3 regions of the Streptosporangium sp. NBC_01469 genome follow, and region 2 is predicted to be linked to each of the others. Evidence: predicted binding sites of a transcription regulator. Region 2 holds the regulator's gene; each other region holds the start of a gene.
The links. The regulator LexA, encoded in region 2, represses DNA repair genes until DNA is damaged. The targets are predictions, from matches to a motif close to TCGAACANNTGTTCGA.
Positions count from the first base shown of each region.

Region 1: recA (recombinase RecA) is a predicted target of LexA. The motif match lies at 3,759-3,774, and genes of this name have one in related genera.
Region 3: OG587_RS21395 (SAV_6107 family HEPN domain-containing protein) is a predicted target of LexA. The motif match lies at 2,553-2,568, and genes of this name have one in related genera.

Region 1 covers NZ_CP109465.1:4,118,043-4,128,728, forward strand. Annotated here, with positions in the region: gene OG587_RS18450 (ATP-dependent helicase) at 1-1,946, opposite strand, end outside; gene OG587_RS18455 (VOC family protein) at 2,232-2,720, shown strand; gene OG587_RS18460 (DUF3046 domain-containing protein) at 2,901-3,095, shown strand; gene OG587_RS18465 (hypothetical protein) at 3,277-3,555, opposite strand; gene recA (recombinase RecA) at 3,881-5,023, shown strand; gene recX (recombination regulator RecX) at 5,038-5,889, shown strand; gene rny (ribonuclease Y) at 6,176-7,792, shown strand; gene OG587_RS18485 (S9 family peptidase) at 8,065-9,942, opposite strand; gene OG587_RS18490 (amino acid ABC transporter permease) at 10,168-10,686, opposite strand, start outside.
Region 2 covers NZ_CP109465.1:9,488,347-9,499,032, reverse strand. Annotated here, with positions in the region: gene OG587_RS41390 (cytochrome P450) at 53-1,285, shown strand; gene OG587_RS41385 (hypothetical protein) at 1,335-4,136, opposite strand; gene leuS (leucine--tRNA ligase) at 4,691-7,159, shown strand; gene lexA (transcriptional repressor LexA) at 7,692-8,402, opposite strand; gene OG587_RS41370 (LysM peptidoglycan-binding domain-containing protein) at 9,283-9,555, shown strand; gene nrdR (transcriptional regulator NrdR) at 9,918-10,379, shown strand; gene OG587_RS41360 (vitamin B12-dependent ribonucleotide reductase) at 10,464-10,686, shown strand, end outside.
Region 3 covers NZ_CP109465.1:4,789,027-4,799,712, forward strand. Annotated here, with positions in the region: gene metF (methylenetetrahydrofolate reductase [NAD(P)H]) at 1-67, shown strand, start outside; gene OG587_RS21380 (GNAT family N-acetyltransferase) at 176-724, opposite strand; gene OG587_RS21385 (YbaK/EbsC family protein) at 991-1,467, opposite strand; gene OG587_RS21390 (L,D-transpeptidase family protein) at 1,587-2,423, shown strand; gene OG587_RS21395 (SAV_6107 family HEPN domain-containing protein) at 2,817-3,266, shown strand; gene OG587_RS21400 (PP2C family protein-serine/threonine phosphatase) at 3,473-4,603, opposite strand; gene bldD (transcriptional regulator BldD) at 4,821-5,315, opposite strand; gene OG587_RS21410 (arginine deiminase) at 5,881-7,125, opposite strand; gene pyrR (bifunctional pyr operon transcriptional regulator/uracil phosphoribosyltransferase PyrR) at 7,411-7,992, shown strand; gene OG587_RS21420 (aspartate carbamoyltransferase catalytic subunit) at 7,989-8,918, shown strand; gene OG587_RS21425 (dihydroorotase) at 8,918-10,237, shown strand; gene carA (glutamine-hydrolyzing carbamoyl-phosphate synthase small subunit) at 10,416-10,686, shown strand, end outside.

The sequences.
Region 1 (10,686 bases), 5.4 Mb from region 2:
ATCTCCTCGTCCAGCTCACCCACCCGGGAGGACTTCTCCCCGACCAGGAACACGCCGAACAGCCCCCGGTCGGGAATCGTGCCGCCGTTGGTGACCGCCAGCCGCTGGGCCCCGGGACGGCCCCGCAGGGTGCCGGTCACCCGGTCCCAGACGATGCGCGGCCGCAGCTCGGCGAACTCCTCGCTCGGGTAGCGCCCGGCGAGCATGTCGAGCGTCGCCTCCAGCGCGCTCCTGGGCAACGTCCGGTAGGGGGCGGCTCGCCGCACGACCTCCTCCAGCTCGTCGACCGTCCATTCGTCCAGCGCGGTCATCGCCACGATCTGCTGGGCGAGCACGTCGAGAGGGTTGCGCGGGTAGCGCAGGTCCTCGATCTCCCCGCTTCTCATCCGCTCGGCCACCACGGCCGTCTGGACCAGGTCCCCCCGGTACTTGGGGAAGATCACGCCGCGCGAGACGGCTCCCACCTGGTGCCCGGCCCGGCCGATCCGCTGCAGCCCGCTCGCCACGCTCGGCGGCGCCCCGACGCAGGCCACCAGGTCGACCGCGCCCATGTCGATGCCGAGTTCCAGGCTGGAGGTCGCGACCACGGCGGGCAGCCGCCCGGACTTGAGCGCCTCCTCGATCTGGGAGCGCTCCTCCTTCGACACCGAACCGTGGTGGGCCCTCACGATCTCCGGGACGACCCCCTTGGCCGCGCCGGCCTGCGCCATCATCGCCGCCGGGGTGGAGGCGGAGGCCGGCGGCCCGGGGAACCCCTCGGCCCAGTGCACCGGATCCGCCTCCGCGCTCTCCCCGGCGCGTTCCCCGCCGTCCTCCCGCCGCTCCCACGCCAGCTCGTTGAGGCGGGTGCACAGCCTCTCGGCCAGCCGCCGGGAGTTGGCGAACACGATCGTGGAGTTGTGGCTCCGGATCAGCTCGAACAGTCGCTCCTCCACATGCGGCCAGATCGACCGCCTGGCCGGGGTCTCGGTCAGCCAGCGGTCGTCGTCGGGGGCGGGGGAGGCGGGAGGCGTGTCGAGCTCGGTCATGTCCTCGATCGGGACGACCACCTCGACCTCGATCTCCTTGTCGGAAGGCGGCTGGACCACGGTCGCCGGGCGCGCCCCGCCCAGGAAGGCGGCCACCTCGCTCACCGGCCGCACGGTCGCCGACAGGCCGATCCGCTGGGCGGGCCGGGGCAGGAGGGTGTCGAGCCGCTCCAGGCTGAGGGCCAGGTGCGCGCCGCGCTTGGTGGCCGCCACCGCGTGCACCTCGTCGACGATGACCGTCTCCACGCCGCGCAACGCCTCGCGGGCCTGGCTGGTGAGCAGCAGGAACAGCGACTCGGGGGTGGTGATCAGGATGTCGGACGGCCTGGTCGCGAACCGGCGCCGCTCCTCGGGGGAGGTGTCGCCGGACCGGATCGCCACCGAGATGTCCGGCACCGGGAGACCGAGCCGCCGCGCGGTCTGCCCCAGCCCGGCCAGCGGCGCCCGGAGGTTGCGCTCGACGTCGACCGCCAGGGCCTTGAGCGGCGACACGTACAGGACCCGGCACCGCCTCACCGGCTCGCCGTCCCCCCGCGAACGCCTCCGCCCGCCTCGGGTGCCCGCACCGCCCGCCGTGTCCGTATCCGCCGAACTCCCGCCGTCCGTCGAGCCCGCGCGGGTGCCCGGGACGCCCGTGACGGCGCCGCCCGCCGGGGTGTCCGCGCTCGCGATGGCGCCTCCGGCGCCTGAGGGGGAGCCGGGAGCGGAGGAGGCGAGCCGGTCAAGCGACCACAGGAAGGCGGCGAGCGTCTTGCCGGAGCCGGTGGGCGCGACCACCAGGGTGTTGTCACCCCGGGCGATCGCCGCCCACGCCCCCTCCTGCGCGGCCGTCGGCGCGGCGAACGCCCCGGTGAACCAGTCTCTGGTCATCCGGGTGAAGTGGTCGAGCGCTCCGCCCGCGCCCGTCGTCTCACTCATCGTCGCCCCCTGACTCCCGGTCCGGCCGACCAACCGGGTCACCGCCCATACTGCACGGCACCACCGACAGAACCCGCCACCGCCGACCGGCGGACGGGAGCGGACGGCCCGTGCGTCACCTGCGGATAAATGATCCACCGATCTCGCGGCCGGACCTCGGGAGACCGCGCCCCGAGGCGTTCCCGAGGCCTCGCCACCGGGACATGACGTCCGGGATAGGTTGGCTCCCTGTCGTCACGGACATGGCTTTGACGAACACACGACGCATTGAGTGGTGAGCTAACGGTGAGCATCGACCATCAGGCCATCGAGGCGACACGTGAGCGGATCAAGGCGGAGCACCTCAGGGCACACCGCCCGCCGAGCAGCGCGAGGGGGCTGCACCACTTCGCGCTGATCTCCTCCGACGTCGAGACGACGATCGCGTTCTATCAGGACCTCCTGGAGTTCCCGCTCACGGAGATCTTCGAGAACCGTGACTACCGGGGATCGAACCACTTCTTCTTCGACATCGGCAACGGCAACCTCCTCGCCTTCTTCGACTTCCCCGGCCTGGACCTCGGCCCCTACAAAGAGGTCCTCGGCGGGCTCCACCACGTCGCGATCTCCGTCGATCCCTCCACGTGGGAGCGCCTGCGGGGCAAGCTGGAGGCGGCGGGCGTGCCGCACACGGTCGAGAGCGGCGCGTCCATCTACTTCGCCGACCCCGACGGGGCCCGCCTGGAGCTGCTCGCCGACCCCCTCGGCGAGATGTACGGCTCCCGCGTGCTCTGACGACTCCGTACCCGACCTCCCCGGCCGTCCGGGCTCCCATCTGCGGCGGTCCTTCCCCCGTACGTCTCCCGTCCCCGTCCCGGTCCCGTCGGGCCGTGGGACCTGGACGCGGGGCGGCCGACGGCCCGGAGTCGTGCCGGGACGGGCCATGGCACACCGGAGTGGATCCATACTTGGGGCATGCGCCTGTCGGAATTCTGGAAGCGGATGAAGTCACACTTCGGCGACCAGTACGCCGATTCGTGGGCCCGCGACTACGTCATCGCCGATCTCGGCGGCCGGACCGTGATCCAGGCACTGGCCGAAGGCGTCGGGACCAAGGAGGTCTGGCGCGCCGTGTGCGGGGTGACCGACGTCTCGCCCAGGCTCCGCTGAGGGCCGATGAGCCCGAGGGGGCCGGTGAGCCCGGAGAGGAACGCGAAGATCCGAGGAGTACCCGAAAGTCCGGGGACCGGGGAGCCGGGGAGTACGTGAGAGCCCGGAGTGCCGGAGTGAAGCCCGAAGGTTTTCCGGGGTTGGGGCGAAGCCCCGGCCGGGGAGACCGGGGGAGGGCCGGTCAGGACGGCCCCGGGAGCGGGGCGAGGAGCTTCTCCACCGAGTCGGCCGCGTGCGCGGGATCGTCGGCGCTCTCCTCGCCGTCCGGTGACCACAGGAACAGCCAGCCGTCCCTGACCGGGGTGGCGAAGACGATGGTCTGCCGGAGGCTGTCCGGATGCCATACCCACAGCACCGGGGCGGTGCCGCCGAGGGTGCGGCTCGCCAGCCCCCGTTGTCGCAGTTCGGTGGCGAGGGAATCGAGATGGGCTAGGCGTTGCTGCGTGAACGCGTTGGGCACGTTGGGCACCTCGGGTCGTTTCCCCTCAGGATCACCCCAGGTCAGCCTGGTTACAACAGGCCCAAGGTAATTCTCGGAAATGTCGCCTCCCGGATGGGTTCCGTACTCTTCGGGGCGGTGACCCGCCGGTCGTGCCCGGTCATGCGCGGGGGCCTCCGTGGTGGTTCGCGACTCCCGTAACCCGTGGTGCCAACGGGCGGCGATCGAACAGTCGTTCGGCTATATTGAACAGGCCGTCGCTCCTGGCGTGCCCTCCCGAAATTGTCGGCGGCACCCCGTAGCTTTCTGGCAACCGATCCAACCCGCGACCCTTCAGGGGGCTCCCATGGCAGCTAACGACCGCGAAAAGGCGCTTGAGACCGCACTCGCTCAGATCGAGCGTCAGTTCGGCAAGGGCTCCGTCATGCGCCTGGGCGATGAGGTCCGTGCGCCCATCGAAGTGATCCCGACCGGCTCCATCGCGCTCGACGTGGCCCTCGGCATCGGCGGCTTCCCGCGCGGCCGCGTCGTCGAGGTCTACGGTCCCGAGTCCTCGGGCAAGACCACGGTCGCCCTGCACGCGGTGGCCAACGCCCAGCGCGGTGGCGGCATCGCCGCGTTCATCGACGCCGAGCACGCGCTCGACCCGGAGTACGCCCAGAAGCTGGGCGTCGACACCGACGCGCTGCTCGTCTCCCAGCCCGACACCGGGGAGCAGGCGCTGGAGATCGCCGACATGCTGATCCGGTCCGGCGCCGTCGACCTGCTGGTCATCGACTCGGTCGCGGCCCTGGTGCCCAAGGCCGAGATCGAGGGCGAGATGGGCGACAGCCACGTCGGTCTCCAGGCCCGCCTGATGTCCCAGGCGCTGCGCAAGATCGCCGGCGCGCTCAACAACACCGGCACCACCGCGATCTTCATCAACCAGCTCCGCGAGAAGATCGGCGTCATGTTCGGCTCGCCCGAGACCACGACCGGTGGAAAGGCGCTGAAGTTCTACGCCTCGGTCCGTCTCGACATCCGCCGCATCGAGACGCTGAAGGACGGCACCGACGCTGTCGGCAACCGCACCCGGGTGAAGGTCGTCAAGAACAAGATGGCCCCGCCCTTCCGCGTGGCCGACTTCGACATTCTCTACGGCATCGGCATCTCCCGCGAGGGTGGCCTGATCGACATGGGTGTCGAGCACGGCTTCGTCCGCAAGTCCGGCGCCTGGTACACCTACGAGGGCGACCAGCTCGGCCAGGGCAAGGAGAACGCGCGAAACTTCCTCAAGAGCCACCCGGACATGGCGAACGAGATCGAGAAGAAGATCAAGGAGAAGCTCGGCGTCGGCCCGCGCGTCGACAACCCGGCCACCCCGTCGCCCGCCCCCGCGGCCTCGGCTCCGGCCGCCGCGTCGGGCCGCGCGTCCGGTGCGGCCGCGGCTCCCGCCGCGTCCGGTCGTGGTGCCAAGGCCGCCGCCGCCCCCAAGCCGGGTGACGCCTGAATCCGGGCTGATCGATGACGACGGGACCTGACTCCGGTCCGGCCGGCGAGGCCGGGCCGAGAGACTGGGGTGCCTGGCCCGACGAACCTCGGGCGGGCTCACCGGGCAGGCGTGGGCGCGGGCGCGACTACGGTCCGTCCGTCCCGGAAGGAGGGTTCCGCGAGGAGATCGCGGAACCTGCGGATGACGCGCCGCGAGGCCGGAAGAAGCGTGCCTCCCGGCGTGGCGGGCGGCGGTCCGGGGATGCCTCCCCCGGCTTCCTGCCTGACGGACCGGATGGATCCGATGGATCCGACGGACTCGGTGGATCCGGCGGGTCGGCCGAGGGGGCTCCGGCGAGCCGGAGGTCCGGGGCCGATCCGCAGGCGGTGGCGCGAGGCATCTGCCTGCGGCTGCTGACCATGGCGCCGCGCACCCGAGCTCAGCTCGCGGAGGCGCTGCGCAAGCGCGAGGTGCCCCAGGAGGCGGCGGACGCCGTGCTGGACCGCTTCTCCGAGGTCGGGCTCATCGACGACGAGGCGTTCGCCGCCGCGTGGGTGAGTTCGCGCCACGCCGGGCGGGGGCTCGCCAGAAAGGCCCTCGCCTCGGAGCTCCGCCACCGAGGGGTGGACAAGGAGACCGTGAATGAGGCGGTGGATCAGCTCGACCCCGAGGAGGAGGCGGAGACCGCCCGTCGCCTTGTGCGACGCAAGCTCTCTTCGACCCGGGGCCTGGAGCCCGCGGTCAGGACCCGCAGACTGGCGGGCATGCTCGCCCGTAAGGGATACGGTCCGGGCCTGGCGTTTCGCGTCATCCGCGAAGTGCTGGAGGACGAGGGGGCGGAAACATCGCCATTCGCGGAGGATCCGGGCTATCCCCTCGACTAGTTCAAAGCGGCTTGACAGCGGGTCTTTGCTTGCTCGTTACCTCTCTGACGCTTAATCTCAACGGCAGTGAGGAGTTACTCCGCGCAGCGCGGATTGTCATAGCGGTGTAATACGGACAAGCAGGCTTGACGGATGAGGACGGGACGACGGACCGGCGGGAACAGCCGGTGGGTGATCCCCTCTGGGTTCACCACTGTCCCGACAGCGCCGCCTCTTGGGCTTTCCGTGCCGTGCGTGTGACCCCTCGTGTGCCTGATATTTGCGACGCGAGGAAGGTGAGGCGCGCATGGATCCGGTCGTGGTCGTCATGTTGGTAGTGGCGGTTGTGGCTCTCGCCGTGATGACAGCCGTGCTGGTCGTGTTGCTGCGTCGCATCGGTGGAGTCGGGGCGGTGCCGAAGGGCCCCACCCCCGAGCAGGAGGCCGAGGCCGAGGCCCACCTGGAGGAGGCCAGGCGCGAGGCCGCCGACATCCGGGCGAAGGCCCAGGACGAGGCCGGAGAGCTCCTGCGCAGGTCGGAGACGGCGGTCGAGGCGGCGGCCGAGATGCGCAAGGAGGCCGAGGCCGAGGGCAAGATCCTGAAGTACGAGCTCAAGGAGCTCCGGTCCGACCTCGAACGCAGGGAGAACCGGCTGGCCGAGCGGGAGCAGCGCCTCGACGAGGAGGCCAGGCGCCAGGCCGACCGGGCCCGCAAGCTCGCCGAGACGGAGACCGAGCTGGCCGACCGCCGCGAGGATCTCGAACGGGTAGCCGAGGAGCGCAAGGCCATCCTGGAACGGGTGTCCGGGCTCACCAGCGACCAGGCCAGGGCCGAGCTGGTCCGGGAGATCGAGAACCAGGCCAAGCGCGAGGCCGCGCTGATCATCAGGGAGATCGAGGGCGAGGCCCGTAAGGAGGGCGAGAAGCGCGCCACCAAGATCGTCACATTGGCGGTCCAGCGGGTGGCCACCGAACAGACCGCCGAGTCCGTGGTGAGCGTCCTGCACCTGCCGGGCGACGAGATGAAGGGGCGCATCATCGGCCGTGAGGGTCGCAACATCCGCGCCTTCGAGTCGACCACCGGCGTCAACCTGATCATCGACGACACGCCGGAAGCCGTGTTGCTGTCGTGCTTCGACCCGGTCCGCCGCGAGACCGCGCGGCTGACCCTGGAGAAACTCGTCCTCGACGGCCGTATCCATCCGCAGCGCATCGAGGAGGCCCACGAGCGCAGCAAAGCCGAGGTCCAGGAGCTGTGCGTGCGCGCGGGCGAGGACGCCCTGGTGGAGCTCGGCATCACCGACATGCATCCCGAGCTGGTCACCCTCCTCGGTCAGCTCCGTTACCGCACTTCCTACGGGCAGAACGTGCTCGGCCACCTCATCGAGTCCGCCCACATCGCCGGAATCATGGCGGCCGAGCTGCGGCTCGACACGACGCTGCTCAAGCGCTGCACGCTCCTGCATGACATCGGCAAGGCGCTCACCCATGAGGTCGAGGGCAGCCACGCGCTCATCGGCGCCGAGATCGCCAGACGGTATGGCGAGCACGAGGATGTCGTCCACGCCATCGAGGCCCACCACAACGAGGTCGAGGTCAAGACCGTCGAGGCCGTCCTCACCCAGGCCGCCGACGCGATCAGCGGCAGCCGCCCCGGCGCCCGCCGCGAGTCGCTGGAGGCCTACGTCAAGCGATTGGAGCGCCTTGAGGAGATCGCCACCTCCTACGAGGGCGTCGAGAAGGTCTTCGCGATGCAGGCGGGGCGGGAGATCAGGGTCATGGTGAAGCCCGACGCGGTCGACGACATCCAGGCCCAGGTGATCGCCCGCGACGTCGCCAAGCAGGTCGAGGAGGAGCTCACCTACCCCGGCCAGATCCGCATCACGGTCGTCCGCGAATCGCGGGCCACCGAGTTCGCCCGCTGAACCCGCCGAACCCGTCGAACCTGCTGAACCCGCCGAACCCGTCGAATTCACCGGATCCACCGAACCCGCCGAATCCACCGCACTCGCAGAGCCGGGCGCCCTCACCGAAGCAGGCGGCCTCGTCGAACCCACTGACCCCGCCTCACCGGTGAGCCCGCCGAACCGGGCGAGCTCGTTCGATCGCCCGGCACGCCGATCCGTCCAGCCCGTTCCCTCCTTCGGGCCTTCAGGGGCGCAGCCCCTCGTCCGGCAGTCCGGTCCCGGTCTTTCGCTCAGGAGTGGAAGATCTGCTGGTAGAAGGCGAGCTCGGTGGCCAGGGCCGCGCTGCGGGTCTCGGCGCGGCGGAAGCCGTGGGCCTCGCCCTCGAACGTGAGGTAGGTGCAGGGAACGCCGCGTTCGGCGAGAGCGTCGACGAAGGCCTGCGACTGCGCCGGAGGGACCACCGGGTCGGACAGGCCCTGCAGGAGCAGCATGGGACAGCTCACCCCCGCCACCCGGCCGACGGGCTCGCGCGAGGCGTACAGGGCGGGGTCCTCCGGGCCGATCAGCCACTCGATGTAGCGTGACTCGAAGTCGTGGGTGGTCGCGCTGAAGTTGGCGAGCGCGCTCACGCCGTAGTAGGAGACGCCCCCGGCGAACGTGTCGGACGCGCAGCAGGCCGCCATCACCGTCCATCCGCCCGCGCTGCCGCCCCGGATCGCGATCCGCGCCGGGTCGCCCAGCCCTTCCGCCGCGAGCCACTCGGCGCCGGCGATCGAGTCCTCGACGTCGACCACGCCCCACTGGCCGCGCAGCCGCTCGCGGTAGACGCGGCCGTAACCGGTGGAACCGCCGTAGTTGACGTCGAGCACGCCGATGCCCCTGCTGGTGAAGAACGCCTTCTCCAGGTCGAGCGCGCCGACGCTGTGCCCGGTGGGCCCGCCGTGCACGAACACGACGTACGGGGCGGGGCCCTCGCCGCGCGCCACGGGGTTGGACGGCGGATAGAGGAAGGCGTGCACCTCGCGCCCGAACCGGGTCTCGAACTCCACGGGCCTGGCGAGTGGCAGGTAGCCGGGGTCGGGCAGCTCGTTGACGTCCCGGCGGAGCTCCTCCACCCGCTCGGTCACGGTGTCGACCCTGACGATCGACCGGGGCAGCGCCGGGCCGTACCCGATCCCGACCAGGGTGTGCCCGTCGGTGGCCAGCACCGCGTCCCAGCCCTTGTAGGGCACGTCCAGGTCGCTCAGCACGCCACTGTCCGGGTCGAAGACCCCCAGCCGCAGGTCGCCCCGCCCGTGCAGGACCGCGAGGCTCCCGTCGGCCATCGGCGCGTACGGCACCGCGCCGAGCTGCCACAGCGGACCCGCGAACTCCTGCTCCGCCGGGTAGAGCGCTCTCGGTGAGGTGCCGTATATCCCGACCAGGTAGAGGTTCCACCAGCCCGACCAGTCGGAGATCAGGTAGAGGCTCTGCCCGTCGCGCCACCGCGGGGCGAGCACCGACTCGGAGGTGCCGCCCTTGACCTTCCAGGAGGTGTCGTCGGCCAACCGGGAGATCCACAGCTCGGTGCCGTTCCACGGCATCCGGGGGTGGTCCCAGCAGATGAAGGCCAGGTGCTCGCCGTCGGGGGAGATGGTGGGGGCGGCGTAGAAGTCGTGGCCGCCGGCCCGCTCGCGCGGCTCGCCCTCGCCGGACAGCGGGATGGACACGATCGACCGGCTCACCCGGCCGTCGTCGTGGCGCTCCCTGACGCACCAGACCTGCCCGTCGTGGACGACCAGGTCCGCGTAGCGCAGGGCCGTCGGCTCCTCGGGCTCCGGCGTGAGCGGCCGGGGCTCGCCGCCGGTGGGCAGCAGGTAGAGCCGCTGGTCGGCGAAGTTCGTGAACACCACACCCTCGCCGGGCACCACCGCGTACGACCGTCCGCCGTACTCGTGGACCCTGGTCCTGGCGCTCCACGGCGCGCTCAGCAGCTCGCGCTGGGCGCCGTCGGCGCTCCGGTGCACGATGGTGGTCCGCCCGCCCTCGGCGGGACGGTCCTCGGTCCACCAGACCTCCTCGCCGAGCACCGTCGGATATCCGAGGCGCAGCCCGGAACGGGCGACGTCGGAGGTGGAGACCGGCGACGGCCAGGTGGCGTACGGCAGGACGACCTGCTCGGGGGACATGGCGCAATCCTGCCCGATAACCCGCCGCGTGTCGCCGGTATCACGCTCGCGTCACCCGAGATATACCGCCGGTGAACCGCGCGAGCCGTGAGATCAGGGGGAATGATGAGATGAGGGCGGTTGGCCCGGTCTCCGCCATAAGCCGGCCCTGCGGATGTTTTCACCCGCCCCTCACGAGGAAGGGCGGTCACCGGATCCGGTGACCGCCCTTCGACCGCCGTACTTCTACGGTGCGGGGGTGGGGGTTCCGACGCCGCCCTCGACCGCGGTCGGCGAGTCGGGCCGGGCGATCGGCTTGGCCGAGGTCTTCCTACTGCGGCGGCTCCGCCTTTCCAGCCAGGTGGCGACGGCGCCCACCATCACGTTGATGATGATGTAGATGATCGCGATGACGATCACAGCGGGAATGATGTTGTTGAAGTTGGAGGGCAGCACGCGTGCCCCCGCGTTCAGCAGGTCCTCGAACGACACGATGAAGCCCAGGGCGGTGTCCTTCAGGAGCACCACCAGCTGCGCGACGATCGCCGGCATCATGACCGTGACCGCCTGCGGCAGCAGGATCATCCGCATCACCTGGCTCGGACGGAGGCCGACTGCGAGTGCGGCCTCACTCTGTCCCCGCGGGATGGACAGGATGCCCGCCCGTACGATCTCCGCCAGCACCGAGCCGTTGTACAGGACCAGGCCGATCACCACCGCCGAGAACGGCGTCACGGTGAGCCCGAAGACCGCGCTCCCGCCGAA
Region 2 (10,686 bases):
AGGGTCCTGTGGCAGGATCCATAAACAGAACGCGGTTCTAGTGGAGGCTGGCGTGACGGTTTCACTCGCGGACATCGACCTGTCGGACATCTCCTTCTGGGAGCGGCCGATGGCCGAGCGGGAGGCCGCCTTCGCGGTGCTCCGCGCGCAGCCGGGGCCCATCCTGTTCGCCGAGCCTGAGATCCCCTTCGCCCCGCCGGGGGCCGGCTACTACGCCTTGGTACGGCACGCGGACATCATCGAGGCCAGCCGCCACCCCGACGTCTTCTCCTCGGGCCGGGGGGCGACGTCCATCCAGGACCTCGGCCCCGACTTCGGCGAGTACTTCGGCTCGATGATCAACATGGACGATCCCCGGCACGCGAGGCTGCGCAGGATCGTCTCCCGGGCGTTCACGCCAAAGATGATCAAGCAGTTCGAGGTCGACGTCGAGGCCGCCGCCGTGCGGATCGTGGACGATCTGATCGCGAAGGGGCCCGGTTGCGACTTCGTGACCGAGGTGGCCGCCAAGCTGCCCCTGAAGATCATCTGCGACATGATGGGCATCGGTCCCGAGCACTACCAGGCGGTCTTCGACGCCACGAGCATCATCCTGTCGGGCGGCGACCCCGAGTTCATCGCCGACGTCAGCCGCGCGGCCGAGCTGCTCCTCGGCGCGGGACAGGGGCTCCAGGACCTCGTCGTCTCCCTGGCCGCCGAGGGCGGAGACAACCTCACCACCGCCCTGACCAGCGCCAACATCGACGGTGAGAAGCTGACGATGCAGGAGCTCGGCTCGTTCTTCATCCTGCTGGTGGTGGCGGGCAACGAGACCACCCGCAACGCCATCTCGCACGGCCTGCACCTGTTCAGCGAGAACCCCGACCAGCGGGCACTGCTGCTCGAAGACCTCGACGGGCGCCTGCCCGGTGCCGTCGAGGAGGTCGTCCGCCTCGCCTCGCCCGTCGCCTGGATGCGCCGCAGCCTCACCCGCGACTACGAGATGAACGGCCACCGCTACCGCGAGGGCGAGAAGGTCCTGCTGTACTACTGGGCCGCCAACCGCGACGAGAGCGTCTTCACCGACCCGCACCGCTTCGACATCCGGCGCACCGAGGGTCCGCACATCGGCTTCGGCGGCCCTGGTCCGCACTTCTGCCTCGGCGCCCACCTGGCCCGCCGCGAGATCACCGTGATGTTCCGCGAGCTGTTCACCCGCCTGCCGGAAATCCGTTCCGAAGGGGAGCCCGACCGCCTGCGCTCCAGCTTCATCAACGGCATCAAGCGCATGAGGTGCACCTTCTAGCCGTCCGCGGCTTTCGGTGGCTCCCCGGCCTTCCGGACCGGCGGGGTGCTCACCGCTCCAGCGCGCGGATCGACTTGAAGACGGTGTTGATGTCGGGGAGCAGCTCCTTCTTGCTGTCCGGCACCGACATGTAGACGATCGCGGGCAGGTCGGCGCCGGTGCTCACGGCCGCCACGACCATGGTCGTCTTCGAGTCGCCCGAGGTGATCTCGTACGCGGCGAGCTGGCCCGGCAGGCCGTTCACCGACAGGGTCTGCTGGGCGGTCTTGCGGGCGGTGTTGTCCTCGGGGAAGAACTTGTTGCGCCCGCTGGAGGCCACCGCGTTGATCACCGGGGCGAGGTTCTCCGGCGAGGTGTACTTGGCCTTCAAACGCTGCGAGAGCGGGCCCGACATCAGCTGCGCGAACTGGGTCTTGCCCGTGGAGTCCGTGCCCGCCGGGAGATACTGGCGGGTCGTGAAGCCGTAGGTGGCGGGCATGGTGGGACGCTGGTCCTGCCGCCAGGGGGCGCCGAGCTGGGACAGGGTGATCCCCGCCTGCTGGTCGGTGAGCGTGCCGGCCACCGGCGACGCCTCGCCGACGAAGCGCGGCAGGCGGCCGATGGCGGCGGGTTTGGCGGGCTTCTTGGTCGTCGCCGCCGAGGGCTTGGGGTCGGGGGCGATCTCCTCGTCGGGGGAGGCCAGCGGCCCGGCCAGGAACGCCCAGAGCACCGCGCCGAGCAGCGCGATGACCACGGACCCGGCCAGCGCGAAGATCCAGACCGGTCGGCCCCGCTCCCCGAGATCGTCCTCGTCCTCGATGGCCTGGTAGTTGTCGCCGAAGACCGTGTTCCACAGCTCCTGCTGGCGCTCCGGCGGAGGCGTCTTCGGGCCGCTGATCTGGCCCGCGGTGACGAACGGCTTGTTCGGGTCGGACGGGTCACGGCTCAGGTGATGTCCGGGCTGACCCGGGTGTCCCGGCTGACCTGGGTGTCCGGAGTGTCCCGGCTGGCCGGGGTGTGCCGGCTGCCCCGGGTGTCCGGGCTGCCCCGGGTGTCCGGGCTGACCCAGGTGTCCTGGCTGTCCGGGGTGACCCGGCTGTCCGGGCTGGGGCTGACCCGGCTGGGGGCCGACTCCGGGGTGAGCAGGGGCTCCCTGAGGTGAGGGCGCGTTGGGAGCCGCCGCGTTCGCCGCGGCCAGGGCCCACATGGCGGGGTTGTCCGGCACGCCGTAGCTGCGCCGCGCGTTTCCGTTGCCCGCGCCGCCGTCCGGGGCGCCGTTCGCGCCGCCGTCAGGTGAGGCGCCGAAGGGGGAACCGCCGGGCGGGGGACCCTGAGCGGTGCCGGGGGAGGCGCCGCCGAAGGGAGCGGCCGGGGCGTCGTTGCCTGCCCAGGAGGGGGTGAACGTCGAGGTCTGCGCCTCGGCGGCCCCCGCCCCCGAGGAGGAGGCCGGAGGCCACGCGCCACCGCCCGCCGTAGGCGGCCATGGGGCGTTCTCCGCCTGTGCCGGCGACCATCCGTTGTGCTCCCCAGGGGGCCGGCCGGAGGCGTCGTGCCCCGTCGCACCGGAACCCTGCCACGTCTCACCCGCCGCACCGGAACCCTGCCGGTGCGCGTTCCCCTGCGGGCTGGACGCCTGCGCCCAGCCGTTGTTCTGCGGGCTGGTGGCCTGTGCCCAGCCGTCGGCCTGCGGGCTCTGTGTACGGCCGTCGTTCTGGGGCGGGGTGCCGGGCCAGGCGTCGTTGGGCGGGGTGGTGGCCTGTGCCCAGCCGCTGCCGCCGGGGGGGTCCGCCGGGGGAACCGGGGTGTGCTGACCGTTGCCGTCCTGCGACGAGATGGACTGCGACCACCCGTTGCCGGGGGAGGACGGGGGGCGGCCGTCGCCGTCGGCCTGCGGGCCCGACGCCTGCGCCCAGCCGTCCTGGGAGGAGGCGGGCTGCGGCCATCCGTTGCCGGGGGAGGTCTGGTGCCGGTTGTCGGCGCCCTGCGAGCCCGATGCCTGTGCCCAGCCGTCGCCCTGTGTGCCGGGTGTCTGAGCCCAGCCGTCACCCTGGGAGTTCGACGCCTGGGACCAGCCGTTGTTCTGCGCGCCGGACGCCTGTGCCCAGCCGTCGCCCTGCGTGCCGGACGTCTGGGACCAGCCGTCGCCCTGCGAGCCTGACGCCTGTGCCCAGCCGTCGGCCTGCGGGCTCTGCGTACGGCCGTCGTTCTGGGGCGGGGTGCTCTGGGGCCAGCCGCCGCCGGGGGAGTCCGCCGGGGGAGCGTGCTGCTGGTCGCCGTCCTGGGAGGGCTGCGGCCATCCGTTGCCGGGGGAGGTCTGGTGCCGGTTGTCGGCGCCCTGCGAGCCCGATGCCTGGGACCAGCCGTCGCCCTGCGCGCCGGACGCCTGAGCCCAGCCGTCACCCTGTGTGCCGGATGTCTGGGACCAGCCGTCACCCTGGGAGTTCGACGCCTGGGACCAGCCCTCGTTCTGGGGGGAGTTCGACGCCTGCGCCCGGCCGTCGTTGCGCGGGCTGAAAGCCTCCGACCAGCTGGTGTTGCTTTGAGGGGCCGGTGTCTGGGACCGGCCGTCGCCCTGCGAGCCTGATGCCTGTGCCCAGCCGTCGGCCTGCGGGCTCTGCGTACGGCCGTCGTTCTGGGGCGGGGTGCTCTGGGGCCAGCCGCCGCCGGGGGAGTCCGCCTGGGGGGCGGAGGCGCGCTGCCCTCCGCCGGGCGAGGTCTGCCAGGAGGAGCCGTTGCCGCCCTGCTGCTGGTCCTGCGGGCGGGGAAGCCGGGGGCCGGTGCCGAGGGGGTCGTTCGTCCACGGAGCCGACGGCTCGGCAGCCTCCGGCCATGCCGGAGGCAGGTGGGACTGGCTGGACTGCTCCGAGGCCATGCTTTCCTTACCTCCCGCGCGGGTGCCCGAATTAGGCGTATTGGGCATGGTCTCACGTGAGACGGGGGGGCTCGCAGGGAAACTGGAGAACGCCCCCCTGAACTGGAGTCCGGTGGGGTCGGTCGGTGGATCCTGCATGGGCAGGCCGACCTCCATCGGATCCGGGCCCTGCCCCGGCTCTACTGAATGTGCCACGGTTAGAAGAGTAAACGCGAGAGACATACGAGGTCACAACAGGCGTATAGCCATCGGGTCTCGTTGTCCCGGCGAGTGCGGGAACCTCCATTCTGCTGACCTGGCCGGACCCTGTCCCCCGTTTACCGTGATCGGCCCTGTTTCCCCTGGCCATGAATACGCCTTGCGGGCTGCGATAGTCTTGCCCTATGCGTGCCGCGACCCTGCTTATCGGGCCGCATCGGCTTCCCCGTCCCTGAGCGCCCTGCCGATGCGGCTGCCCTCCGCGTGAGCGGGGGGTTTTTGCATTGGGCCGGACGGGTTCAGACCATCCACGCAGGCATACCCCGAGGAAGATCGACGTGAGCGAGCGAGCCGACATGCAGAGCGACGAGCAGCACTATGACCCGCAGGCCCTGCAGGTCAAGTGGCAGCGCAGGTGGGAGGAACTGGACCCCTTCCGGGCCTCCGACGACCCCGCCGACCCGCGCGAGCGGCGCTACATGCTCGACATGTTCTCCTACCCCTCGGGCGACCTGCACATGGGACACGCCGAGGTCTTCGCCCTGGGCGACGTCATCTCCCGCTACTGGGTCCAGCGCGGTTACAACGTGCTGCACCCCGTCGGCTGGGACTCCTTCGGCCTGCCCGCCGAGAACGCCGCGATCAAGCACAACGCGCACCCGGCGGAGTGGACCTACGCCAACATCGAGACCCAGGCCAACTCCTACCGGCGCTACGGGATCTCCTTCGACTGGTCCCGCCGCCTGCACACCAGCGACACCTCGTACTACAAGTGGACCCAGTGGCTGTTCAACCGCTTCTTCGAGCGCGGCCTGGCCTATCGCAAGGGCGGCCTGGTCAACTGGTGCCCGAACGACCAGACCGTGCTGGCCAACGAGCAGGTCAAGGACGGCAGGTGCGAGCGCTGCGGCGCCGAGGTCGTCCGCCGCGAGCTGACCCAGTGGTATTTCAAGATCACTGATTACGCCGACCGGCTGCTGGACGACATGTCCCTGCTGGAGGGCGGCTGGTCCGAGCGCGTGCTGACGATGCAGCGCAACTGGATCGGCCGGTCCGAGGGCGCCGACGTCAACTTCGTGATCGAGGGCCGTGACGAGCCGGTCACCGTCTACACCACCCGGCCCGACACCCTGTACGGCGCCACCTTCTTCGTGGTCGCCCCGGACGCGCCGCTGGCCGAGGAGATCGTCACCGACGACCGGCGTGAGGCGTTCGAGGCCTACCGGGTTGAGGTGTCCAAGCTGTCCGACATCGACCGGCTGTCCACCGAGAAGGAGAAGAGCGGCGTCTTCCTGGGCCGGTACGCGATCAACCCGGTCAACGGCGAGCGCATGCCGGTCTGGGCGGCCGACTACGTGCTGTCCGACTACGGCCACGGCGCCATCATGGCCGTGCCCGCGCACGACCAGCGCGACCTGGACTTCGCCCGCGCCTTCGACCTGCCGGTACGGGTGGTCGTGCACACCGGCCTGGCCGATCCCGGCGAGACCGGCGTCGCCACCGCCGGTGACGGCGCGATGGTCAACTCCGGCCCGCTGGACGGCCTGACCAAGGCCGACGCGATCCGGAAGATCATCGAGGTGCTGAGCGAGCGGGGCACCGGCCACTTCACGGTCAACTTCCGGCTGCGCGACTGGCTGCTGTCCCGCCAGCGCTTCTGGGGCTGTCCGATCCCGATCATCCACTGCGCCGATTGCGGCGAGGTCCCCGTCCCCGACGACCAGCTGCCCGTCACCCTGCCCGACATGCGCGGCGAGGCCCTGGCGCCCAAGGGCGTCTCCCCGCTGGCCTCTGCCGAGGACTGGGTCAACGTCTCCTGTCCCAAGTGCGGCGGCCCGGCCAGGCGCGACACCGACACGATGGACACCTTCGTCGACTCCTCGTGGTACTTCCTGCGTTACGTCGACCCGGCCTACGACGAGGGCCCGTTCGACGTCGAGCGCGTGCGCAGGTGGGGGCCGATCGACCAGTACATCGGCGGCGTCGAGCACGCCGTGCTGCACCTGCTGTACTCCAGGTTCTTCACCAAGGTCCTGCACGACATGGGGATGGTCGACTTCGTCGAGCCCTTCACCCGCCTGCTGAACCAGGGGCAGGTCATCAACCAGGGCAAGGCGATGTCCAAGTCGCTGGGCAACGGCGTCGACCTGGGGCAGCAGATCGACGCCCACGGTGTCGACGCGGTCAGGCTGACCGTCGTCTTCGCCGGGCCGCCCGAGGACGACATCGACTGGGCCGACGTCTCCCCGGCGGCCTCGCAGAAGTTCCTGGCCCGCGCGTTCCGCGTCATGGCCGAGGCCGGCGCGGCCTCCGCGCCCGGCGTCGACGTCACCGCGGGAGACCTGAACCTGCGCAAGGTCGTCCACCACACCATCGACGAGGTCACCAAGCTGGTCGACTCCCACCGCTTCAACGTCGCGGTGGCCCGGATGATGGAGCTGACGAGCGCGGCCCGCAAGGCCATCGACTCCGGGCCCGGCGCCGCCGACCCGGCGGTCAGGGAGGCCGCCGAGACCCTGGCGGTCATGCTGTCCCTGGTCGCGCCGTACACGGCGGAGGAGGGCTGGGAGCGGCTGGGACACGCCGCCTCGGTCGCCACCGCGGGCTGGCCGGTGGCCGACCCGGCGCTGCTGGTCCAGGACTCGGTCACCTGTGTCGTCCAGGTCGCGGGCAAGGTGCGCGACCGGCTGGAGGTCTCCCCGGAGATCTCCGAGACGGACCTGGAGTCGCTGGCCCTGGCGTCGGAGAAGGTCCGGTCCTTCCTGTCGGGCACGCCGCGCAAGGTGATCGTCCGCGCGCCCAAGCTGGTCAACATCGTCCCGTAGGCGGCCGGGGAGCCATTCCGCGTGGTCTCGGGGTCGCTGCGGGCACTCGGGGCGCCCGTCCAAGGGGTGCCCCGAGCGCGACGGATCGACCGGTGTGTCCCCGCGCCCACCTCAACAGGCGGTCTCCCGTGCCCACGTCGACGGGAGGCTCCCGCGTGGACGTCAGCAGGCGGGCTGCCCATGTCAACGAGTGGGCTCCCGTACGGGTGTCAGGGCGGGCTTTCGTAGGCACGTCAACGGACGGGCTCCCGCGGCCACGTGAACCGGGACCATGCCGACGGGAGGTCGGCGAGGGCTCCGTGCCCGCCGGCGCGGAGGCTTCCCCGGACCCCGTCACCTGAAAAACGCCGGATGGGTGGTGTCCCGGCCTCGGGACACCACCCATCCGGCGTGTCGCGCGTCCTCCGGCGTGTCGCGCGGAGGTTGGAGCGCGTGGTTCGAAGCTCGCGTCGGAACGGTGCGGTTCGGTGGTTGGGAGTCCGCGTCCCAGAGCCTGTGGAAGGCGGTCGCGAGCCTGTGCGGGACGCTCGCGTCAGAGCTTGCGGAGGACCGCGACGACCTTGCCGAGCACGGTGGCCTCGTCACCGGGGATCGGGTCGTAGTTGGGGTTGTGCGGGACCAGCCAGACATGGCCGTCTCTACGCTTGAAGGTCTTGACCGTGGCCTCGCCGTCGATCATCGCCGCGACCACGTCGCCGTTGTCGGCGACCGGCTGCTGGCGTACGACCACCCAGTCGCCGTTGGCGATGGCGGCCTCGATCATCGAGTCACCGGTCACCTGGAGGAGGAAGAGTGTGCCCTCGCCGACAAGCTGCTTGGGCAGGGCGAAGACGTCCTCGATGCTCTCCTCGGCGAGGATGGGGCCACCGGCGGCGATCCGGCCGACGAGGGGCACGTAGGCGGCGGTCGGACGGCTGACCGGAGCCTCGTCGTCGCCGGAGTCGGGATCCACCCACAGCACGGGCTCGCCGGGAAGGCGCACCTCCAGGGCACGGGGGCGGTGCGGATCACGCCGCAGGTAGCCCTTGCGCTGCAAAGCCGTCAGCTGGTGCGACACGCTGGAGGTGCTGGTGAGCTGCACCGCCTCGCCGATCTCCCGCATGGACGGCGGGTAGCCGCGCTGCTGCACGGAGTCGCGGATCACCTCAAGGATCTTCCGCTGCCTGGGGGTGAGGCCAAGGGAGTCACGCCTTCGCACCGCCAGGTCGCTGGCGGCCGAACCGTTCTCGTTGTGCTGGCTCATACGAACTCCTCGCCTCCCGGTCTGTATCTAACACGTCGCACACAGCGACCATACCTTGGCCGAAGATCAGACTCAAACAATTGTTCGAATGTCCTCGAAATCGGCGACGCCGTGGTGTACAACATCGTACGGGAGTTCGATCGACATCGTGTTCGATTCACCGATCTTTCTTCGACATGTGTTCGGCCAGGTCGAGGGGATGGGGGGCACCGTGAAACCGACCGCGACGACACCACGATCCAGGATCGCGCCGAGGTCCCGGGCGGCGCGGCGATCACCGGGGGCGCCGCCCCTGCGGCTCGTGCCGCCCCCGAGACCGGAGCCGGAGCCAGGTTGCGCGCCGGAGTCCGCGCGAAGGTCCGAGGCCGGGCCAGGGCGGGAATCCGGGCGGGAGTCCGGGTGGGATCCTGTGCCGAGGCCGCGCCTCGGGCGTGAGCCGGGACGAGGGGCCGGGCAGGAGCCGCCCGAGCGGACGTTCGAGCGTGAGCCGAGGCGGGGGTCAGGTCGCGAACCGGGACGAGGGTCAGGTCGCGAGCCGCGACGGGAGTCCGGGCGTGAGTCCGTGAGAAAGCCCGGCCGTGAGCCGGGGCAGGTGTCGCGAAAGTCCGGGCGTGAGCCCGCGGGAAAGTCCGGGCGCGAGCCGGGGCGGCCGTGGCGAAGGCCCGGACGCGAGTCGGGGTGGGGATCCGGCCGTGAGGCGGGGCAGTCGTTCGGGCGCGAGCGGATGCGCCGGCCCGGCCGTGAGCCGGGGCGAGGGTCCGGTCGTGAAAACGGGCCGAGGCGGGCGCCGAGATCGGCGACGGCGCCCGCGGTGGGCACTCGCCGTCCCGGTGCCGCCCGACGGCCACTTCGGCTCACCCGGCGTGGCAGGATCGTGGCGGTGACGGTGCTCGCGCTGTTCACCCTGGCGGTGCTCTGGATCGGCGGGCGCATCGACATGGCCTCGGCGGGCGAGCGGGCGGGTCTTGAGGGCCTGCCGCGGATCACGGTGCACGCGGGCGACACGCTGTGGGAGATAGCGGACGCGTTGACGGAGGAGGCGGACACCGGCCCGGCGGTCCGTCGCATCATGGACCTCAACGGGCTCTCCGGCTCCGAGGTTCGGCCGGGGGATCGGCTCTATCTCCCCGAGGGCCTCGTCCCCCTGGGGTGAGCCGGTCGGCGGCACGTGTGAGGAGAGGTGCGTGAGAGGCCTCGCCTGACAGGTCGGCTGGGACGATTGTGAGGGAAGGGGCGCCCGGGGTGAGAGGGGTCTCGCTCGGGCGGCGACACGCCGGAATGTGACGGCTGATCAGCGACTTCGTGCGACAAGGTCGTTTCAACTTGCGTTCATGGTCGAGCACTTCTACGGTTGGACCACAACATCTAGTGGCTGCATCGCAACCCTTCACCACAGATTGTGTTTCCATTACCGCATCTCGACTATTCGAAGATGTGTGCGCGAGCGTCTGGGCGTGCGTGTCATGGGTAGGTGAGGTGGGTCGGCCGCTTCGGTAGGTCAAGGAGGCGACACGCGTGCATTGTCCGTTCTGTCGCCATCTGGACACGCGAGTCATCGACAGCCGGGCCACCGAGGACGGTGGGGCCATCCGCCGCAGGCGCACGTGCTCGGAGTGCGGGCGCAGATTCACCACGCAGGAGACCGTCCTGCTCATGGTGAGCAAGCGCAGCGGTGTGACGGAGCCGTTCTTCAGGGACAAGGTGATCGCCGGGGTCCGGCGGGCGTGCCAGGGGCGGTCCGTCGGTGAGGATTCCCTGGCGCAGCTGGGCCAGCGGGTCGAGGAGAGCATCCGGGCCACCGGATGCGCCGAGATCGCGGCTCATGAGGTCGGGCTGGCCATCCTGGGCCCACTCCGCGAGCTGGATGAGGTGGCGTACCTGCGGTTCGCCTCCGTCTATCGGGGGTTCGAGACGCTGGCCGACTTCGAGGCGGAGATCGAGCAGCTCCGCGCGGAGCGCTCCACCAAGCAGGACTGATGCAGACCCCGGGCGCCGGGGGTGAGGCGGCGCGTTGGTGTGGTCCGATTCGAGGGTTCCACGGAGCCCCAGGAGGGGGAAGTCATGACGGAGACTGTCGGCGCGGTGACACGCGGGGGCAAGAGGCCACGTAGGGGCCTGAAGATGAAGCGCATCTTCACCACGCCAGGTGTGCACCCCTATGACGAGCTGGTCTGGGAGCGCCGTGACGTCGTCATGACCAACTGGCGTGACGGCTCGATCAACTTCGAGCAGCGCGGTGTCGAGTTCCCCCGCTCGTGGTCGGTCAACGCCGCGAACATCGTGA
Region 3 (10,686 bases), 4.7 Mb from region 2:
CAGCGCGACCCGCGAGGTCTTCCAAGCCCTGGACCACACGTCGAAGATCGCCCCGCTGCCGGTCTGACACCGCGGGCCCCCGGTCCGCCGGGGGCGCGACTCCCAGGCGTGGCACACCGGGGTACGGGAGGGACGGCGTCCCGGTGGAGATCCGGAGCCGGGGCGGCCGGGTGGCTCAGCCGACCAGCGGCAGGGCGGTCCCGAGGATCGCGTAGCGCTCGTGCCCGCCGGGGAAGACGAACTGTGTGAGCAGGTCCACGAAGCCGATGCTCCGATAGAGGTGCCTGGCCGCGGTGGGCTGGTCGCGGGTCGACAGCACGGCGGTGCGCTCAAGGCGGCCCGCGCACAAGCTCATGATCATCGCCCGGCCGATGCCCTTGCCCTGGTAGTCGGGGTGGACGTGGATCTCGGCGAGCTCCAGCGCGTCGCCCAGCCAGCCGTGGGCGCCGCCCTCGCCGTGCCTGTCGGCCAGGGCCCGCCTGACCACGTCGTGCCACCACTGGCCGGGAACCCCGTGGAAGCCGTAGGCGATGCCCACCGGGGTGCCGTCGGGGAGCTCGGCGAACAGGCAGGTGAAGGCGGGGTGGGTGGCGTGGTTTCCCATGATGAGCCTGCGGCCGGCGATCTGGTCGACCGGCGGGTGCATCGCCTCGGTGTAGACGCCGAGGACCGCGTCCAGCCGGAGCGTGAACTCGTCGGGGCCGATCCGTCGCAGTCCGATCACGCGTCGCACCCTAGCAGGGCGGACGTGACGCGGGTCACCGCGTGGGGAGGGAGTGCTGTCCGGCGTTCACCAGGAGGTTTCCCCGCCGCTCCCGCCCGCCTCCGGGCCGGGCCGCGAGGGGCCTGACCGGCTCTCCGAGGCCGCCGGGACCCGTATGGGCCGTACGGGTCCCGGCGGCGCCGTGTCGTGAGCGCGGGGCCGTGAGCGCGGGGTGAGCGCGGGGTGAGCGCGGGGTGAGCGCGGTGCTCAAACGCTGGGGAAAGCCGTCATTCGACTTCGACGGGGAGCCCTCCGGTGATCCGGACGAGCTCGTCGAAGGAGGTCGGGAAGACGGTGTGCGGGTGACCGGCGGCGGCCCAGACGACCTCGTGCTTGCCCAGCCAGGTGTCGACCAGGGTTCTGACCGGGGCGGGGTGGCCGATCGGGGCGACGCCGCCGATGACCTGGCCGGTGGCCGCCCGTACGAAGGCGGGGTCTGCGCGCCGCACCCTTGCCGCGCCGGCCGTCCTGGCGATCAGGTCGGTGTCGACGCGGTGGGCGCCGCTGGTCAGCACCAGGAGCGGCTCGCCGTCGGCGTCGAATATCAGGCTGTTGGCGATGGCGCCGACCTCGCAGCCGAGCTGCGCGGCCGCGGTGGCGGCGGTCGGGGTGGCCTCCGCGAAGATGACGATCTCGCCGGGAACGCCGTGCTCGCGCAGGACGGCGGCGACCTTCTCGATGTTCGGATGCAACTTTTCTGGCACGCGGCCACTCTAAACAGATTGACCGTTGATTGCCGCTTTATAACCGGCCGCCTGCGCGGGGAAACCGTGCGCTATGGTCCCTTGACCCGATCCATAGTGATATGAGGAGTTGATTGAAAGTGGGGGCTGGACAGCGGCTGGGAGTGGCCGCGCTGATGACGGCGGGAGCCGTGCTCCTCTCTTCCGCGGGCGTCACCCTTTCCGCCGGCGCCGCCGCGGCCCAGACCTCGGCTTTCCCGGCCGTGACGGCCGTGACGGCCGTGACGGCCGGGAAACCCGTGACAGCCGGGGCGACGGGGGCGTCCCCGTTCGTCGCACCCGGCAGGACGCTCAAGCTCGGCGCGAAGGGCGCCGCGGTGAAGTTGCTCCAGACCCGGCTGGCCGAGCTCGGCTACGCCCCCGGCAGGATCGACGGCCGCTACGGCGGGGCGACCCTGGTGGCGGTCTGGGCCTTCCAGAAGGTCAACGGCGTCTCGCCGACCAGCACCGTGGCACGCGGGACCTGGGACGCCCTGGAGGCCCCGCGGGCGCCGAAGGTGCTCGTCCCCAACGGCAAGCCGACCCGGGTGGAGGTCAACCTCGCCAAGCAGGTGATGGTCCTCTACGTCGACGGCGCGGTGAAACTGGTCAGCCACACCTCCTCCGGCAGCGGGATCGCCTACTGCGAGACGGCCACCTGGGAGGGCAGGGCCCAGCGGTTCTGCGGCGACGCCCGCACGCCGACGGGCGACTACAAGACCACCTGGCGCAGGGACGGCTGGCACAAGTCCTACCTGGGCCAGCTCTACAACCCGATCTTCTTCAACGGGGGCATCGCCTTCCACGGCGCGCTCTCGGTGCCGCTGGCGCCCGCCTCCCACGGTTGCGTACGGCTGCCGATGCACGTGGCGGAGGTCCTTCCCGGCCTGCTCGGTACGGGAGTGCCGGTGCACGTCCGAGGCAGGTTCGTCCGGTAGGGCGGCGGAGCGGCCGATCCGGCGGGCGTGATCCCGCCGGTCGTGAGCCGGTCCTGAGCCGGTCGTGAACAGGGCCCCGGGAGACGACGATCTCCCGGGGCCCTTTCGCGTGCGCCACATGCCCGAAGATCGAACTTTTGTTCGTCGTTTTACTTGACAGTATTAGTGATCGAATTTATGTTCGATGTGATGACACGGGGCTCGCGGCTCGTGTTCCAAGGGCGGCCGATCGGGCCCACGTCGTCGGCGGAGACGATCGGGCCAGGTCAGGACGGGCGGGGAGAGGGGAAGCTCCTCGTCCGGCCGTCCGGTGGATTTGTCGGTGGGGTCTGCGAGTGTGATACCACCGGCGAAAACACCGGAGCCGCTTGCGACCAAGGAGGCTGAAGCACTATGACCCCTCGGCTCAGCGATTCCGGTGGGCCCCGGTTGTCCCCCACGGTGCGAGCGCACCTCTCAGACGCGCGCGACTGCCTCGAAGAGGCCGCCGCCGCCCGGACCTCCGCCGCGCGTTACGTCGCGGCCCACCTCGCCGCGCTCAGGGCGGCCGCTGCCGTCCTGGCGGCCCGTCCCCGTCCCATGGAGGGCCGCAGGAGGCGCAGGCTGCGCAGCGCCTGGGAGATGCTGCCCGAGGCCGAGCCCCGCCTGGCCGAGTGGGCCCCCTACTTCGAGACGAGCGCGGCCAAGCGGGCCGCCGCCGAGGCGGGCCTGACCCGCACGGTGTCCTCGCGAGACGCCGAGGAGCTCATCTCCGAGGCGGAGCGTTTCGTCACCACCGTGGAGAAGCTGCTCGGCATGCCGAGCCAGCCCGTGCTCCCCGGCCAGATCCCCCTAGCCGGTTAGAGCCGGAGCGGCCTCCCACCCGGGGTCGCCGCCCGTGCTCACCGGCGCCGTCCCCGCACGTCCCGCGTCCACCGGTCCCGCCGGCGGGCACAGGGCGTGCGGGGACGTTTTCGTGTCCCCGTCCCTCGTGCGACCGGTTCCTCGCTCGCGCCGCCGTTCCCTCGGCCCTCGCGTCGCCGTTCCCTCGTCCCTCGCGTTGCCGTTCCTCACGCCGCCGTGGAGCTCTGGCGGGCGGCGCGGTGGCGCAACAGGAGCATCGCGGCGTCGTCGCCCAGCGGCCTGCCCACGTGGTCGAGCAGATCGGCGCGGAGGGCGTCCAACGACCCCTGGGGGTCGTCGCCGTCCAGCAGGTGCGCCCGCTCCAGCAGCGGATAGAACTCGCCCGCACCGTCGCGCGCCTCGATGACCCCGTCGGTGTAGAAGAGGACCTGGTCGCCCGGCTCGAACGGGATGTGGTGCGGCTGCGGCTCGCTGGCCTTGAGGGCGCTCATGCCCAGCGGGAGCGCCTCGTCCGGCGGGTCGGCGAACCAGATCCCGCCGTCGGCGCCGAGCACCATGGGCGCCGGGTGGCCGCAGTTGATGACGGTGATGGTGGAACCGCCGCTGATCTCGGCCAGCACGGCGGTCACGAACTGCTCGCCGGACAGCTCGCGGGTCAGCGCGTTCTCCAGACGCGCCACGACGCCCTGGAGCGTTCTCTCGTCGTGCGCCGCCTCACGGAAGGCCCCGAGCACGACCGCGGCCGTCTCCACGGCCTCCAGGCCCTTGCCCTGGACGTCTCCCACGATGATCCGGACCCCGTGCGGGGTGGTGACGACCTCGTACAGGTCGCCGCCGATCCTGGCCTCGGCCGTGGCGGAGGTGTACGAGACGGCCACGCCGATGCCCGGTCCCGCGCGGCGGGGCACCGGGCGCAGCAGCACCCGCTGGGCGGCCTCGGCCACCGAGCGCACGTCGGCGAGCTGGTGTTCGTGGCGCAGCCGCCCGGCGCTGGCCAGCACGCTGGCCACGGTGACGCCGAGGATGGCGATGAGGGTGATGTCGGTGCGGGGCATCCAGAGGATGTCGTTGTAGACGCCGAGCGCGAGGCACAGCACCAGGGCGACGACGCCGACCACCGTGGTGCGGGCGAGGCCGCACGCCACGCTGGCGAAGGCCGGGCCGAGGGCGAGCAGCGGCAGGAGGCCGGAGGTGGGGCCCGAGCCGAAGTCGATCAGGGCCACCACGGCCATGACGACGAACGGCAGGAGTTTCAGGGTGTCCTGCGTCTTGGTGGTGCCGATCGAGGTCAGCAGCCGCAGGAAGGCGCGCGTCCTGGTCGATCCCAGCGACGCCATGACGGCGCGGAGACGGCTTTTCGGGCTCGATCGAGAGTGATCAAGCCGATCATCTCCCGGGGCCATGTCCACCACATCTCGCTAAACGCATGTTTGCCTTTTCCTACCACAACGGCTGTAGCCCGGGGCGGGACGAAGCGCACGTTTCTGCTGAGAGCAAGATTCTCTGCGGGGTGGGCACGCCGGTTCCGGCGCACCCACGACCGGTCAGGGGTCGTCAGAAGGACTCGACGGCTCGGCGAGCCTCCGGGTCCAGGACTCCCCAGCTGATGAGCTCCTCGGTGAGCTCACTGGGGGACTTGTCGTATATCACGGCGAGGGAGCGGAGGTCCTCCTGGCGGATGGACAGCACCTTGCCGTTGTAGTCGCCACGCTGGCTCTGGATGGTGGCCGCGTAGCGAGCGAGCGCGCCTGCCTTCTCCTTCGGGAGCTGGGCAAGATGCTCAAGGTCGATCACAAGCTTCGGTGTCGGGCCGAGGGGGCTCGGAGCGGCCCCTCCCGGCAGCAACTCCGAGACCGGCACTCCGTAGAAATCAGCCAGTTCGGCAAGCTTCTGCACGGTGACGGCACGGTCGCCACGCTCGTAGGAGCCGACGACGACCGCCTTCCAGCGCCCGCGGGACTTCTCTTCGACTCCGTGCAGGGACAGGCCCTGCTGGGTGCGAATGGCGCGGAGTCGTGCACCCAACGACTTGGCGTACTCAGACGGCATGGTGTGGCCCCCCGGCTCTGTTATGTGGTGCTCTCAACTTGATTGTGCTACCTCGCAACTTATGCCCCGTTCACCGGGTTGGCGCCCGAGGTAGGCACCTTCGGTGACCGGTGCGTCAGGGTTCACCCGATAACGCCACGAGGTGTGGTTACGGACAGTGACGGTAAAGCTGTGGGCGCCTAAGGTCAAGCTGATTGGAAAAAAGATGTCGAATCCGGTCCGATGGGGTCCGCCTCAAACGCCGCACTTGTCCTACTCGGGATCGCGAAACCTCCGGTTTTTTCGGGACTTTCGCCGGATTCCCGCATCTTCTGGAGGATGTCGGGGTGGCGGCATCACCGGGCGCGGCGACGGGCGTATGATCTTGAACGACACATCGACGGGGAATACCCGGTGCGACGGTCCCGTCCGGCCGGAGACGGGAATCGGTGGCGCGCTCGCGTGCCGCCCGGAGCCCGCGAGCGCCGTCCGGATGTTCGCATCTCCGGTATTTCCGGCATCTCCGTACGCCCGGTGATCCGGGGCGGGGACACGTTCCGCGCGGCCGGGTCCCCGGCGGAAGGGTTCAGATGCCGTCGCGTTCGAGCGGGCAGCTCATGCAGCGCGGACCGCCCCGGCCGCGGCCGAGTTCGCTGCCCCGGATCGTGATGACCTCGATCCCGTTCTGGCGCAGGTGGTTGTTGGTGGTCGTGTTGCGCTCGTAGGCCACCACCACGCCGGGACGCAGGGCCAGCACGTTGCAGCCGTCGTCCCACTGCTCCCGCTCGGAGGCGTACACGTCCTGCGTCGCGCTGAGGACCTTGATGTCGTCCAGTCCGATCGCCCGCGCGATGGCCCGGTGCATGTCCTCGGGGGGATGGTCGGTGATCTTGAGTTCCTTCTCGTTGTCGCCGGGCTCGACCGTGTAGGAGGGCAGCATGCCCAGCCCCGCGAACTTGGTGAAGACGCCGACGTCCACGTTGGTCATGACCGTGTCCAGGTGCATGAAGGCCCGCGCCTTCGGCATGTCCAGCGCGACGATCTTCGTCGCCGCCCCCCGTTTGAACAGGCTCCGCGCGAGCATCTCGACCGCCTGGGGCTGGGTGCGCTCGCTGATCCCCACCAGCACCGCGCCCCGGCCGATGACGAGCACGTCGCCGCCCTCGATGGTGGCGGGCGCCGCCGGGATGCCGGGCATCCAGACGTTGTAACCGCCCTCGTCCGGCCGGTCGTAGCCGGGCGCGAAGGCCGGGTGGTAGCGGTAGATCGCCTCCATGTTGACGGTCTCGCGGCGGCGGGCCTTCTTCTTCATCGCGTTGATCGAGACGCCGTCGTAGATCCAGCAGGAGGTGTCGCGGGTGAACAGGTGGTTGGGCAGCGGGGGCAGCACGAAGTCGTCCGGCCTGAGCGTGTGGAAGGCGAGGCTCTTGGGGTCGGTGCCCATGTCCACCAGCTCGCGCTTGGTGATGCCCCCGGTGAGATAGCGCTTGAGCGTGACGGAGTCCATCGAGTCGAGCGCGTTGCGGACGGCGTCGACGGCCATCGGGCCGAAGTAGCGCTCGTCGGCGACGCCGTCCAGGATGTGCCTGCGCGCCTCGGGGATCTCGACCGTCTCGCGGAGCAGGTCGGAGAGCATGTGGACGGTGACGCCCTGGTCGACCAGGAGCCTCTGCCACTCCTCGTGCTCCTCCACGGCGCGCTGCACCCACAGCACGTCGTCGAAGAGGAAGTCGTCCTTGTTCGACGGTGTGAGCCGTTTCAGGGCGAGTTCCGGCCTGTGCAGCAGGACCTGGTGGAGCCGGCCGACCTCGGAGTCGACGTGAAAGGCCATTTCTCTTCCTTCGCGGCTGGTGGCAGGGTCCACCGGGACGGCTGCGCCCGGGGCGTGGTCGTCATGCTTCGCCGTGGTGCGGATGTGAGGCGCATACCCGCAGGACCAACTGGAAGTCAGCGAAGATCGTGATGTTTATTCACTTTTGAGAAGATTACCGGGGCGGATCCGTGCTGTTCGCGGAGCGGACCCCCTCTTCGGGCGAACCGTCACCCGGCTGGTACCTTGAAGTCGTTGACTTCCTTTAAGACCCGTCCCGTGAGGCGGGAAAGGTGGTGTTCTTCCTTGGCCGAGGCCAATTCGCGTGCGCTCCAGCATGCGCAGGGCGGTGCCCGCGCCGTCCTTGAGCAGTCCGACATCAACCGGGCCCTGATCCGCATCTCCCACGAGATCCTTGAGCGGACCAAGGGCGGCGAGAACGTCGTCCTCCTGGGCATTCCCACCCGCGGCGTCCACCTGGCCCGCCGCCTGGCCGCCCACATCAAGCAGTTCGAGGGCCGCTCGGTCCCCGTCGGCTCCCTCGACGTCACGATGTACCGCGACGACCTCCGGCTGCGCCCCGCCCGCGCGCTGGGTCGCACCGAGCTGCCCGCCGACGGCATCGACGGCAGGGTGGTCGTCCTCGTCGACGACGTCCTCTACTCGGGCCGCACCGTCCGCGCCGCCCTCGACGCCCTCAACGACCTGGGCCGCCCGCAGGCCGTGCAGCTCGCCGCCCTGGTCGACCGGGGCCACCGCGAGCTGCCCATCCGCCCCGACTACGTGGGCAAGAACCTGCCGACGTCCAAGTCCGAGAGCGTCAAGGTCTACCTGGAGGAGAACGACGGCAGCGACGCGGTCCTGCTGCTGAAGGAGGGCGACCGGTGAAGCGGCACCTGATCTCCGCGGCCGACCTGACCCGCGACGACGCCCTGCTCATCCTGGACACCGCCGACGAGCTGGCGAAGATCTCGGAACGTTCCATCAAGAAGCTCCCCACCCTGCGGGGCCGCACGGTGGTGAACCTCTTCTTCGAGGACTCCACCCGGACCAGGATCTCCTTCGAGGCCGCGGCCAAGCGCCTGTCGGCCGACGTCATCAACTTCTCCGCCAAGGGTTCCAGCGTCTCCAAGGGCGAGTCGCTCAAGGACACCGCGCTCACCCTGGAGGCGATGGGCGCCGACGCCGTCGTCATCCGCCACAGCGCCTCGGGCGCGCCGCACCGGCTGGCCGGCTGGGTGCGCGGCAGCGTCGTCAACGCCGGCGACGGCACCCACGAGCACCCCACCCAGGCCCTGCTCGACGCCTTCACCATGCGCCGCCGCCTGGGCCCGCTGGACGGCAGGAAGGTCACCATCGTCGGCGACGTGCTGCACAGCCGGGTGGCCCGCTCCAACGTGCTGCTGCTGGCCACGCTCGGCGCCGAGGTGACCCTGGTCGCCCCGCCGACCCTGTTCCCGGTCCAGGTCGGCTCCTGGCCGTGCGAGGTCTCGTACGACCTCGACGCGGTGCTGCCCAAGTCCGACGTGGTGATGATGCTGCGCGTGCAGCGCGAGCGCATGAACGCGGCGTTCTTCCCCACCGAGCGGGAGTACAGCCGCCGCTACGGGCTCGACCGCGACCGCGTCGCCAAGATGCCCGACCACGCCATCGTGATGCACCCCGGCCCGATGAACCGGGGCATGGAGATCGCGGCCGAGGTGGCCGACTCGCCGCGCTCGACGATCGTCGAGCAGGTCGCCAACGGTGTGACCGCACGCATGGCCGTCCTGTACCTGCTGCTTGGCGGCGCCGACCTCGGGGGAGAGATCTGATGAACGACCGCATCGGGGCCACGCGTGACGGCATCGTCATCAGGGGCGCCAGGATCCTCGGCGGCGAGCCGGCCGACATCCTGATCCGCGACGGCCTCCTGGTGGAGATCGGCCGGGGGCTGACCGGCGGCGAGACCGTCGAGGCCGAGGGGCTGATCGCCCTGCCCGGCCTGGTCGACCTGCACACCCACCTGCGCGAGCCGGGCCGCGAGGACGCCGAGACCGTCGCCACCGGCACCCGCGCCGCCGCCCTCGGCGGCTACACCGCCGTGCACGCCATGGCCAACACCGAGCCGGTCGCCGACACCGCCGGCGTCGTCGAGCAGGTCTGGCGCCTGGGCCAGGAGGCGGGCCACTGCGACGTGCAGCCCGTCGGCGCAGTCACCGTCGGCCTGGGCGGCGAGCGCCTCGCCGAGCTCGGCGCGATGGCCGATTCCACCGCGCGGGTCCGGGTCTTCTCCGACGACGGCAAATGCGTCTCCGACGCGGTGCTCATGCGCCGCGCCCTGGAGTACGTCAAGGCGTTCGACGGCGTCGTCGCCCAGCACGCCCAGGAGCCGCGCCTGACCGAGGGCGCGCAGATGAACGAGGGCGCGGTCTCGGGGCGGCTGGGCCTGACCGGCTGGCCCGCGGTCGCCGAGGAGGCGATCATCGCCCGCGACTGCCTGCTGGCCGCCCACGTCGGCTCGCGCCTGCACATCTGCCACGTCTCCACGGCCGGCTCCGTGGAGATCATCCGCTGGGCCAAGTCCAAGGGCTGGGACGTCACCGCCGAGGTGACCCCGCACCACCTGCTCCTCACCGACGACCTGGTCGAGGACTCCCCGGTCGGCTCCTACAACCCGATCTACAAGGTGAACCCGCCGCTGCGCACCCGCGCGGACGTCGAGGCGCTGCGCGAGGCCCTGGCCGACGGCACGATCGACTGCGTGGCCACCGACCACGCCCCGCACCCGGTCGAGGACAAGGAGACCGAGTGGGCCGCCGCCGCCATGGGCATGATCGGCCTGGAGACGGCACTGGCCGTGGTCCAGGAGGCGATGGTCGACACGGGCCTGCTCGACTGGGCCGGCGTCGCCGAGCGCATGTCCCTCGCCCCGGCCAGGATCGGCAGGCTCCAGGGCCACGGGCGGCCGATCGAGGTCGGAGCCCCGGCCAACATCACCCTCTACGACCCGTCGGTGCGTGCCGCCGTCGACCCGGCGGGCTACGCTTCCAAGAGCCGCAACACGCCCTACGAGGGCCTGACCCTGCCCGGCCGCGTCGTCGCGACCTTCCTGCGCGGCAGGCCGACCGTCCTGGACGGAAAGCTCACGTGAGGACCCTCCTCCGACGCGCCCGCCGCGCCCGGCCGGCCGCCGCGGGGACCGCGTCGGATACCTTCTCCTTTCCCTCCCCGGGACGCGAGGGCGTCCCGTCCGGCGGCGGGACGGCGACCCAACGTGCCGGATATTTCATACTTTGCGGAGCTGTAACCGAGATGATCGGGGTGTGTGAGTGACCGCAGTGCTAGTGCTGGAAGACGGACGCGTCTTCCACGGGACCCCTTACGGCGCCGAGGGCGAGACCTTCGGCGAGATGGTCTTCAACACCGGGATGACCGGCTACCAGGAGACGCTGACCGATCCGTCGTACCACCGCCAGATCGTCGCGATGACCGCGCCCCACATCGGGAACACCGGGGTCAACGACGAGGATCCGGAGTCGTCGCGGGTGTGGGTGGCCGGATACGTGGTCCGCGAGCCCGCCCGGATGGCCTCCAGCTGGC